Linked DNA regions of Thiorhodovibrio frisius. The protein of the gene in region 1 interacts with the protein of each later gene in a pairwise test. Links are inferred from orthologs where the notes say so. Each region holds a gene or a part of one and is shown on either strand. Other genes may lie near its edges.

Evidence for each region.
Region 2: the proteins of fliG (region 1) and fliM interact in binary tests that used the Escherichia coli proteins (3 or more experiments, as listed by UniProt). The link is inferred for Thiorhodovibrio frisius from one-to-one orthologs.

Annotation. Positions count from the first base shown.
Region 1 is NZ_CP121471.1:4,762,489-4,770,614, reverse strand. What follows is about bases 2,936-5,935. They hold fliG (flagellar motor switch protein FliG), read left to right. Parts: upstream 2,936-3,931; coding sequence 3,932-4,939; downstream 4,940-5,935. Other genes in these bases: Thiofri_RS21740 (FliI/YscN family ATPase), read left to right, coding at 5,868-5,935; Thiofri_RS21745 (FliH/SctL family protein), read left to right, coding at 4,936-5,871; fliF (flagellar basal-body MS-ring/collar protein FliF), read left to right, coding at 2,936-3,942. Outside these bases: Thiofri_RS21770 (sigma-54 interaction domain-containing protein), read left to right, coding at 1-355; Thiofri_RS21765 (sigma-54 interaction domain-containing protein), read left to right, coding at 433-1,776; flagellar hook-basal body complex protein FliE, read left to right, coding at 1,903-2,250; more of fliF, read left to right, coding at 2,281-2,935; more of Thiofri_RS21740, read left to right, coding at 5,936-7,262; flagellar export protein FliJ, read left to right, coding at 7,279-7,728; Thiofri_RS21730 (flagellar hook-length control protein FliK), read left to right, coding at 7,869-8,126. UniProt on the Escherichia coli protein: FliG is one of three proteins (FliG, FliN, FliM) that forms the rotor-mounted switch complex (C ring), located at the base of the basal body.
Region 2 is NZ_CP121471.1:4,977,750-4,981,148, forward strand. The notes cover bases 541-3,332. They hold fliM (flagellar motor switch protein FliM), read left to right. Parts: upstream 541-1,343; coding sequence 1,344-2,321; downstream 2,322-3,332. Other genes in these bases: Thiofri_RS22685 (flagellar basal body-associated FliL family protein), read left to right, coding at 814-1,311; fliN (flagellar motor switch protein FliN), read left to right, coding at 2,388-2,933; fliO (flagellar biosynthetic protein FliO), read left to right, coding at 2,933-3,332. In the rest of the region: Thiofri_RS22680 (AI-2E family transporter), read right to left, coding at 1-531; more of fliO, read left to right, coding at 3,333-3,399. UniProt on the Escherichia coli protein: FliM is one of three proteins (FliG, FliN, FliM) that forms the rotor-mounted switch complex (C ring), located at the base of the basal body.

The DNA of each region.
Region 1 (8,126 bases):
CAATCTGCTTGAGCAGCTGTCCATTATGTATCCGGCGGAGCTGGTCGACCTGCCGCAACTTCCGCCACGGGTAAGGCCCGAGGATGCCACGGCCCCGGTCCTGCCGGCAGCCGAGCCAAATACCGCGCCGGCCACTGTGTCCACCGAGGTGCCAACATCCCTGCCCGAAGGCGTGGAGTTGCGCGAATTTTTCAACGATCTTGAACGCGGCATGATCCAGTCCGCGCTTGAAGAACATGGCTATGTCGTGGCGCGCGCGGCGCGGCGCCTAGGCATGCGACGAACCACCCTGGTGGAGCGCATGCGCAAGTTCGGCTTGGAGCGCGAGGACGGCGCCGAGGCGGCAGAAGACTGAGCGTTTCACAGTGGCTTGAAAGGGCTGGCCCTGAATTTGCTTGGCTCCTTTGCGAACTTGTTAGCAAAAGGACTCCAATGAGCAGAGCCACGCTTCTTTTGGTTGATCCGTCGCCGGCGGTAAGACATCAACTGGTGTCGGTGCTGGCTGCGGTCCCCAAGACTCATCTCGAAACCTGCACGCGCGAGCGCATTGCCGCTGAAAGCGAGCGGTTGCGCCCACGCATCTGGCTGCTGGCCGATCCGGTGCGCGCTCTGGCTGCCGACGGCGCCGCCGCCATGGTGCCCGAGCGCACCGCGAGCCTGTCGCTGGATGCCAGTCAGGATGCGCTGCTGGCAGCGCTCAGGGCCGGTGCTGCCCAGCATTTTGCACTGCCCGCGCAGGCACAGGCCCTGGCGCAATGGCTGCGCGCGTTGGTCAAATCCGTACCCGCGCCCGAGGGTCAGGCAAACCCGCCGCTTATTGCCGAGAGCCCGGCCATGCAGCGGCTGCTTCAGCTGATTGAGCGCATCGCTGGCTCCACCGCAACGGTCTTTCTGACTGGCGAGTCCGGGGTGGGCAAAGAGGTGCTGGCGCGCGAGATTCATCGCCGTTCGCCGCGTCGCGCAAGACCCTTTGAAGCCATCAACTGCGCCGCCGTGCCCGAGAACATGCTAGAGGCAGTCTTGTTTGGCCATGAGCGTGGCGCCTTCACCGGTGCCAGCGAGGCGCGTCCGGGCAAATTCCGCGCAGCCGATGGCGGCACCCTGCTGCTGGATGAAATTACCGAAATGCCGCTGCCTCTTCAGGCCAAGCTGCTGCGGGTGCTGCAAGAGCGCGAGGTGGAGCCCTTGGGCGCGCGCCGACCCAAGTCGGTGGATGTGCGGGTGCTGGCCACCTCTAATCGTTGCCCGCAAAGCGCGCTGGCCGAGGGTCTGCTGCGCGAGGATCTTTTCTACCGACTCAATGTTTTTCCGCTGCATCTGCCACCGTTGCGCGAGCGCGCCGAGGATCTGTTACCCCTGGCTCAGTCCTTCGCACAGGAGCTTTCCTGCGGACGCATCACCGGCCTGACAGCCGACGCAGTGGAGCGCTTGCAGGCTCATGACTGGCCGGGCAATGTGCGCGAGTTGCGCAACCTGATGGAGCGCAGCTGCGTGCTGGCCCAGGGCGGCGAGCTGGACGCGGCGGATGTAATGTTTGATGCTGACTGGCTTTTTGCCGATGGCGATCAGGCGCAAAGACCGACAGTCGTCGAAAATCCGTCACTTCATTTGGGCTCCCAGCTCCAGCAACAAGAAATTCGCGTGATTCTTGACACTCTTGCCGCCGCAGGTGGTGATCGCAAGCAGACTGCGACTCGGCTCGGGATCAGCCCGCGGACGCTCAGATACAAGCTGGCGCGTCTGCGCGATGAGGGCGTTGCGATTCCAGCACCTTGAGACCTGCCTGTCAGGAAGATGGCATTGTCTTTGCATATCTCCGGTTATTCAGATAGGGTGCCGCCCGCTGCGCGGGGGAGTCCAAAGCCAGGCTAGGGCCGGTACCCATCACGCCGGAGATGTGCCATGAGCGACATGCAAATTCAAAGTGTTCTGCAGCAGATGCGCGCGCTGGCGCAGACGAGCAAACTCGAGGGAATTGAGTCCACTGGTCCCATTCAGTCGCCAGAAGGCCAGCAGCGCCCCGGTGAGCTGAACTTTGCCGAAACCCTGACCGACTCCCTGCGCGCGGTTAATGGGCTACAGCAGGAGTCGAAAGACCTCCAGACCCGCTTCGAGCTGGGTGACGCCAATGTCAGCCTGCCGCAGGTGATGGTGGCCATGAGCAAGTCCAGCCTGGCGTTCGAGGCGACCAATCAGGTCCGCAATCGGCTGCTAACGGCCTATCAGGAAGTGATGCGCATGTCGGTCTGATGGCTGACGGACGCAACGGAGAAATAACCCATGGCCGCGGCACTGACGGAACGCCTTTCGACCGGCTTAAGAAACTTTACCGCCTTGTCCGCAGGGCGCCAACTGGCGCTGCTGGGGGTGGTGGCTGGCGGCATGGTGGTTGTCGCTGGCGTGCTGTTCTGGGCCCTGCGCCCTACCTATGTGCCCCTGTTCGACGGGCGCATGGACAATGCCGAGGCTGCCCAAGTGATGGAGGCACTCGGCCAGATGGGCGTGCCCTACAAAGTCAGCAACCGCATGGGCCAGAGCGGGCAGATTGAAATACCCGAAAAGCGCATCGCCGAGACCCGGCTGCTGCTGGCTGGCCAGGGACTGCCGAAATCCGCCGATATCGGCTTCGAGCTTCTACAAGAAGATTCTGGCTTCGGTGCCAGCCGTCTGATGGAATCAGCCCGTCACCAGCGCGCGCTCGAAGGCGAGCTGGGACGCTCCATTGCAGCGCTCGACCCGGTCGAGCTCGCGCGCGTGCATCTTGCGCAACCAGAGCGCTCTGTCTTCATTCGCGAGCGCAAGCCGCCGACTGCATCGGTTGTGGTGCATCTGCGCAGCGGTCGCGGGCTCAGCGACGCCCAGGTGGCAGCCATTGTGCATCTGGTCTCTTCCAGCGTGCCGGCCCTAGAGCCTGATGCTGTCACTGTGGTCGACCAGACTGGTCGTCTGCTGACTAACAATGATGACGAGATGGGGCTCTATGCCAACGCCGATCAGCTAGACTATACCCGCAAGCTCGAAGATACCTACGCCCAACGCGTGCGCTCCCTGCTGCTGCCCATTCTTGGACCTGAGGGCATGCGCGTGCAGGTGGCCGCAGATCTCGATTTCTCGCGCGTCGAGCGTACCGAAGAGTTGTTCGACCCCGACCGCACCGCGTTGCGCTCCGAGCAGGTCAGCGAACAAGAGCGTGTCGGCAGTGACCTGGGCCCCATGGGCGTGCCCGGTGCCCTGACCAACCAGCCGCCCGCAGGCGGCCAGCTTGGCGCGGATGCGGCCGCCGCCGGTGCCGAGACGGAAGCGCCGAAGAGCCGCAGTCTTGATAGCATTCGCAACTACGAGGTTGATCGCACCATCGCGCATGTGCGTGAGATGCCAGGGGCGATCAAGCGCATGTCCACCGCCGTGGTGGTGGACTATATTGAGCAGACCAGCGAGGAAGGCGAGGTCACGCGCATTCCGCGGCCCGCCGAAGAACTCGAGAGCATTCGCGCCCTGGTGCGCGAGGCGGTGGGTTTCAACGAGGCGCGTGGCGACAGCATTAATGTCATCTCGGCGGCCTTCACCACCGAGCAGGAGATGGAGCCGGCGCAAGTCTGGACCCAACCCTGGTTCGCCGATCTGGCCAAGCTCGGTGCTGGTGTCTTGCTGGCGATCCTGGTGTTGCTCACTGTTGTGCGCCCAGGTGTCAAGCAGTTGCTTGGCGGACCCGGCAAGGATATGGTCGCGGACGGCGATGACGAAGACGAAGACGAGGACGGCGAGGGCGAGGATCATGTGTCCCTGAGCCAGCAGAGTTCGGCCGTCGCCGCGCTCACCGGCCCCAAGGGTCCCGATCAGCAGCAGCTTGATCTTGATGCGGTGCGGGAAATGGTCGAAGAAGATCCCAAACGGGTTGCGCAAGTGATGAAAGCTTGGTTAGGTGTTAACGATGGCGGCTGATCCTTCCAAAATGACAGGGCCCGAGCAGGCGGCCGTGTTTCTGATGAGTCTTGGCGAGCGCGCTGCCTCCTCGGTGATGAAGCACATGGGCCCGAAGGAGGTGCAGAAGGTTGGCACCGCCATGGCCTCGCTCGAGCGGGTGTCGCGCGGTCAGGTTGACTATGTGATTCAGCAATTCTCTGATGCCGTGCAGGACCAGACATCGCTGGGCATCGGCTCGGATGAATATGTGCGCTCGGTGCTCACCAATGCACTCGGGGATAAGGCCGGTGGCATCATCGACCGCATTTTGCTGGGGCGTAACTCCAAGGGCATCGAGGCGCTCAAGTGGCTGGACGCGCGCTCCATTGCCGATATGATCCGCAATGAGCACCCGCAGATCGTGGCCATTGTCATGTCCCATCTCGATCCCGACCAGGCTGCCGAGACGCTGCTGTTCCTGCCTGATCGCATGCAGTCGGACATCATCCTGCGCATCGCCACCCTTGATGGCGTGCAGCCCCAGGCGCTGCAGGAATTGGACGAAATTCTCGAAACTCAGCTCGCCGGCAAGAGCAGTGCGCAGTCGTCGCTGATCGGTGGCGAGCAGGCGGCCGCCAACATTCTCAACTTTATGGACGGCTCCAAAGAAGCTGTGGTCATGGAGGGCGTGTCCCAGGTCGACGAGGATCTGGCCGAGCGCATCCAGGAGCTGATGTTCGTCTTCGCCAACCTGATTGATGTCGACGACCGAGGTATTCAGACGCTGCTGCGCGAGGTGTCCACTGATAATCTGGTGATCGCGCTCAAGGGCGCGGACGAGGAACTCAGGGACAAGATTTTCAAGAACATGTCCAAGCGTGCCGGCGAGATGCTGCGCGAAGACCTCGAGGCCAAGGGACCGGTGCGTTTGAGCGATGTCGAGTCGGCGCAGAAAGAAATCCTCGCCACCGCGCGGCGCTTGTCCGAGTCTGGCGAGATCGCGCTTGGTGGTAAAGGCGGGGAGGCCATGGTGTGACAGCCCAAGCCGCCTTTGTCGATGAGGTCATGTGGGCTGAACAGGCGGAAGGCTTTGAGGTCGAAACCTGGGAGCCGCCTTACTTTGGTGAGTTGCCGCAGCGAGAACCGGAGGTCGAGCATCATCTGCCGACGGCAGCCGAGGTGGCCGCCATCGAGGAGGCCGCGCGCGAGGCGGGCCATGCCGCCGGATTCGACCAGGGCTACCGGGAAGGCAGCGAGCGCGGCCAACGCGAAGCCGAGCAGGAAACGCAGGCGCGCGCGGACCGCGAACTCAAGGCGTCGGTAGCAGCGCTCGAGAGCATCGCGCGCGAGCTGGCTGACCCGCTGGAATCCGCAGCCGATGACCTTGAGCCCGAACTCCTGACCCTGGTCACCACGCTGGCCGAGCGCGTGATCATGGCTGAGCTAGATAGTCGTGCTGAATTGGTTCGTGGCGTGTTGCATCAGGCATTGGGGAAATTGCCCGCGCGGCACGTTCAGGTGCGGGTACGTGTGAACCCCGAAGACCTTGCGGTGGTGGAAGCCTATGCTGAAGATCAGGGCGAGAACATTCGCTGGTTGGCCGATGCCGAGGTAACGCGCGGCGGTTGTTTGGTTGAAAGCGGCCCGAGTCGCATCGACGCCAGCGTCGAGACGCGCATCGCGCAAGCGGTCGATGCCATCTGGGGCGAGCTGAGTCGCCCGCCAGCGCAGCCGATCGAGCAGGCTGAGGAAATCCAGCAAGCCGAGGAGATCGACGAGATCGACCAGGCCCCGCAGACGTCTGCATCCCTGCCTTCAGCAGCTCAGAGTGGGGGCGCACAGGGCGGCGACACAGAAGAGGCAGCTGAGCAGCAGGCTGGCCACACAGGCGCGCACACGACTGGCCAGGTAACTGGCGAGCCGGCAGCCGCAGATGCCAACCCCTTGAACGAAGGAGTCTCGTCATGACGGAAAGCATCCAGCAGTTGCGCCAGCAGCACAGCGGCGATCTGGTCAAGGGCCTGCGCGAGCGCTTGCGCGAGTCCCAACAACGGGTCGCGCGGGTGCCAGACCCGCTGCCCGAGGGGCGCCTGTCGCGCATGGTCGGCATGACACTCGAGGCCGAGGGCGTGCGCCTGCCGGTTGGCGGGCGCGCAGCCATTCACACCGCTAGCGGCGAGCGACTGCTGGCTGAGGTGGTCGGCTTTCATGGCGAAAAGACCTTTTTGATGCCCGAGGGCAAGCTTGAGGGCGTCGCGCCCGGCGCGCGCATCGAGCCATTGGAGCAGGCGCGGCTGATCGGCGTCGGCCCCGAGTTGCTTGGGCGCGTCATCGACGCCAACGGCAAGCCGCTCGATGACCTGGGACGTATCCGCGCCTCCGACCACATTTCCATTGAGGGCCGGCCAATCAACCCGCTCAAACGCGACCCGGTGCGCACGCCGCTCGATGTCGGTATCCGCTCGCTCAACGGCCTGCTGTCAGTCGGCCGTGGTCAGCGCCTGGGCCTGTTTGCCGGCAGTGGCGTGGGCAAGAGCGTGCTGCTCGGCATGATGACCCGCCACACCGAGGCCGATGTGATCGTGGTCGGGCTGATCGGCGAACGCGGCCGCGAGGTGAACGAATTCATTCACGACATCCTTGATGTCGAATCGCGCAAGCGCACCGTGGTAGTGGCGGTGCCAGCCGACCAGCCGCCACTGCTGCGCCAGCACGGCGCCTGGGTGGCCACCGCCATTGCCGAGTATTTTCGCGACCGAGGGCTCAATGTGCTGCTGCTGGTCGATTCCTTAACCCGCTTTGCCCAGGGCGCGCGCGAGATCGCCATGGCCATCGGCGAGCCGCCGGCCACCAAGGGCTATTCCGCATCCGTCTTTGCTCGCTTGCCGCAGCTGGTGGAGCGCGCCGGCAATGGCGACAAGGGCGGCGGTTCCATTACAGCGTTCTACACCGTGCTTGCCGAGGGTGATGACCAGAACGATCCCATCGTCGATGCCGCGCGCGCCATCCTCGATGGCCATGTGGTGCTCTCGCGCGCCATCGCCGAGCGTGGGCGCTACCCGGCCATTGATGTTGGCGCCTCAGTTTCGCGCGTCATGGACTCCCTGATCGACGACCAGCATCGCCAAGCTGCGCATCACTACCGCAATCTCACTTCAACCTATGAGATGAACCGCGACCTGATCGCCGTCGGCGCCTACCGTCAGGGCGCTGATCCAGTGCTCGACGAGGCGGTGGCCATGCGCAACAAGCTTGAGGACTATGTGCGCCAGAATCGCACTGAGCGGGTGACCTTCACCGAGGCGCGCGCGCAGTTGTTCGGACTCTTTGGCCTGACCGAGGCCAAGGCCGCCGCATGATGCCGGGCCAGCTTCCATGAGTGTCAAACGCTTTCAGCGCCTGCTTAAGGTGCGCGAGATGATCGAAAACCAGGCCGCCGTTGGCCTCGCCGGGCGGCTCGAGGAACTGCGCCGGGCGGATGGGCAGCGCGGTCAACTTGAGGAATTGCTGGCGTCCTATCTGAACACCGGCGTGCCCGATAGCGTCATTGGCATGAAACAAGTCGCGGAGATGCGCGGGCAGCTGCGCACGGCAATCGAACAGCAAGAATTGCGCGTCGCCGCCGCCGAAGCTCGGGCCGAACAAGCCCGAGAGGTTTGGATGGACAAGCGCCGCGACAGCATGTCGCTTGAAAAGCTGATTGAGCGTCGTCGCCAGGTCGAGCAGGTGACGGAAAATCGACGCCTGCAAGGGGAGCAGGACGCCTGGGCCACGCGCAAAGCCTTCGAGCAGGTGCAGACGGGGGACAATGATGAGAGGCGCTGACGTCTGGCACAAAGGATTATTTTCCGGCATAAAAATTGCTCTTATTCCGGTGCGCCGGTTGCAATCAAGCCGGTATTGACCAAGGGATGGGGCAATGAGATCAACCGGGGACATCGGTTCGAGCAAAGAGGCATGACATCATGATGGGAACCCAGAACGCGGCGGTCGAAGGCCGCTCGGGCGCATCCGCCCTAGTCGGGGCAAAGGGCGCGCCGGCATCCGGCGAGCTTGGCGAAGACGGCGAATTTACCGGGGCGCTTGAAGAACAACTCGGCGGGCTCCTAGTCGAACTTGGCGTCGATCCCAAAACGCTTGAGGGCATGGACATCGAAGCCATGCTCGCTCAGCTCCAGGCGCTGCTGAAGGGGCAAGTGGATGCCGCCGGTGGCGATACTTTG
Region 2 (3,399 bases), 210 kb from region 1 along the record:
CTTGTCGCCGTCCATTTGCAGGAAATACATGGTGTAAAGCATCACAAAGGCCATGAAAACCACATTGGCCGTGCCCAATGTGAGAGACGACAGCCCGCCCACCAAAAATTTGCTCACCATGCTGACGGCTTCGCCGGCTTTTGAAATCAGTAAATCGCGGTAAGGCAGCAGGTCGTCATAGAAGGGCAGATGGGTGATTTCTGCGGCGAACACGCCTGGTTCGCTCAGCTTTTTTACCCATGGGGTAACCGACTGGCTGACATCAATGGCCTGCGCGACCACAATACCGATCAGGCTGACCAGCGGGATCAGAATAATGAACACCATCGCCAGCAGAGTCACCAGGGAGGCCAGGTGATGCCGCCCGCCCAACCAGAGATCAAGGCGCAGATAAAACGGCCGGGCCAGAGCGCTGAACAGCCCGGAGAGGAACATGACCATCAGAAACTGATGGATCATGCTAAAAAACAGCGCGCTAATGCCGAGCGTCATCAGCAGGATAGTCAGGTTATTGATCTGGTCTTTGTTCATGGTCGCCAATTTGTCGCTAATCGATGTCGGAGTGGACCGCAGCTTCGCGATAGGATTTGCAACGGCCATGGATGGCGTTACATCGCCAGCCCGAATTCTATACCGAAACCCTGTGAGATTTCGGCTCGTTCTGGCGCTACCCTAGTGTGGCTGCGGGCTGGGTGTCGCGAAAATCGGTTGTACCTTGCATCCTGTTGGATGCAGGTTTGCTAAACTCCACGCCAAAGACAATCTGACCCAAAGACAACCCGATCCAGAGATCATCCGACAGGACAATCGCGCATGGCAAAGAAACCGGCAAAAAAAGACGAGGCAGCGGCCAAAGGTGGCAGCAACAAAACCAAGCTGATTGTGATGATTCTTCTGGCGCTCATCCTGCTCGGCGGCGGTGGTGCGGCGGCCTGGTTTTTCCTGCTGAGCGGAAGCGATGAGCCGGTCGTTGAGCAGGAACTTGGCCCCTCGCCTTTGATCTACTTTCGACTGGCCAAACCCATCACTGCGACTCTGCCCCCCGATGAACCGGCCAACCACCTGCGGGTCAATGTGGTCTTAGCTAGCCGGAATCAGGCCGTCATTGATGCACTTGAGCTGCATACCCCCATTATCCGCAATGATCTGCTTGCCCTTTTTGGCAATCAAACCTTTGCTGAATTGAACACCCCGGAAGGAAAAGAAGCCCTGCGCGAGCAGGTCCACGAAACTGTCACCGCAATCCTGGTCCGCACCGGCTCCCCGGCCGGTATCGAGAATGTCTTTTTTGACGAGATCGTGATGCAGTAGCCCCCTGCATCTAACGAAAGGAAGCACGCGCCATGGCCCAGCAGACCGATATCCTCAGCCAAGACGAAATTGACGCCCTTTTACACGGTGTCGATGGCGGCGATATCGATACAGAGACTGACCCCTTTCCCGCCGATGGCGAGGCACGGGAATTTAACTTTGCGACCCAGGAGCGCATCGTGCGCGGGCGCATGCCCACGCTCGAGATGATCAACGAGCGTTTTGCCCGCTACTTGCGGGTGCATCTGTTCAATCTGCTGCGTCGTTCGGCCGAGATTTCGGTGGTGGGCACCCGGCTGACCAAGTTTGCGGACTATGTGCATTCGCTGTTCGTACCCACCAGCCTGAATCTGGTGCGGGTAGCGCCCCTGCATGGGACTGCTCTTTTCGTGTTCGATCCCAAGCTGGTGTTCGTACTGGTCGACAATTTCTTCGGCGGAGACGGGCGCTTCTACACCCGCATCGAAGGGCGCGATTTCACGCCGATGGAATTGCGCGTCATCCAGAATCTTCTCAACACCGCCTTTCGCGACATGGAGAAAGCCTGGGAGCCGGTAATGGAGCTGAAATTCGAGTTCATCAACTCGGAGGTCAATCCGCAGTTCGCCAACATCGTCAGCCCCACCGAGATCGTGGTGATCAACGACTTCCACGTCGATCTCGATGGCGGCGGTGGCAATCTGCATGTGACCCTGCCCTACTCGATGATCGAGCCCATCCGCGAGCATCTCGATACCGGCCTACAGTCGGACCGCTCAGGGGTCGACCAGCGCTGGCTGCACGCCCTGCAGGATGAAGTTCAGCTCGCGGAGGTGGAGATCAGCTCCATGCTGACCGAGGCGACGCTGAGCGTCGAGGAATTGCTCAGAGTGCGGCCAGGCGACATTATTCCGATAGAGTTACCCGATCACGTTGTGCTGAATGTTGAGGATGTGCCGCTTTTCCGTGGAAAATACGGAACACTCAACGGACAAAACGCGATCAAAATCGAAGAAATTCTGCATCGTTGATCTGGACCAGCGGCGCGCTCCCCGGCGGGGAGTCAAGACAGCAATTCAACCCAAAGAGCCCCACCCATGAGCGAGGACAACGAGAACCCAGCCGAGGATGATGCGCAGGATGCCGAGGACGGCCAATCCGCCGCTGACGACTGGGCGGCAGCGCTTGAAGAACAGCGTCATGAAGAGCAGAAGGATGGCGCCGACCCGCAGGCCGATGTCGATGCCGCCATGGCAGCAGCCGGCGAACCGGCTTCTGGCGTCCGACAGCCCGAGTGGCTCGGCGGTGGTATCGACCCTGGCGCGGCACAACCCATGCAGCCCGAGGAGTTTTCCGAAGCAATGCCCTCCGGGGTGGATTCGGTTAATCTCGACATGGTGCTGGATGTTCCTGTCACCATCTCCATGGAAATCGGCCGCACCAAAATTCCAATTCGCAATCTGCTGCAGCTCAACCAGGGCTCGGTGGTCGAACTCGACCGTCTTGCCGGCGAACCTCTGAATGTGCTGGTCAACAACACCCTGATCGCCCACGGCGAGGTGGTGGTGGTCAATGAAAAATTCGGCATTCGCCTGACCGATGTCATCAGCCCCAGCGAGCGCATCAGGAAGATTAACAAGTGATGCGCACTCGCGGTGGATGGCACCGGTTTGGCTTCCTGCCGCTGGCTGCCTTGCTGTGCGCACTTGTGGCGCAGACGCTGCAAGCGAGTGAACCGGCAACTGGCTCGGCACCTCCGGCCACCGGTGGCTATGTGACCGGCAGTTATGGCGCCGGTGGGTATCTGGCGCAACTCATTGGCGGGCTGACCTTTGTGGTCATAGCCATCCTGGTCTTTGCCTGGTTCATGCGTCGGTTTTCTGGCACCTCCAGCGCTGGCATCCCCCGAGCCATCGAAATTCTGGCAGTTCGCTCTGTTGGTACCCGCGAGCGTCTGATGCTAGTCAAGGTTGGCGAGGAACAAGTGCTGATCGGCGTTTCCCCGGCCGGCATGCGCACCCTGCACCGGCTCGAAACGCCTCTTCAACCCCCTCCATCGAAAGCCTCATCACGAGCCAGATCGCAAAACCCAGAAGAAACCCCAGCGGG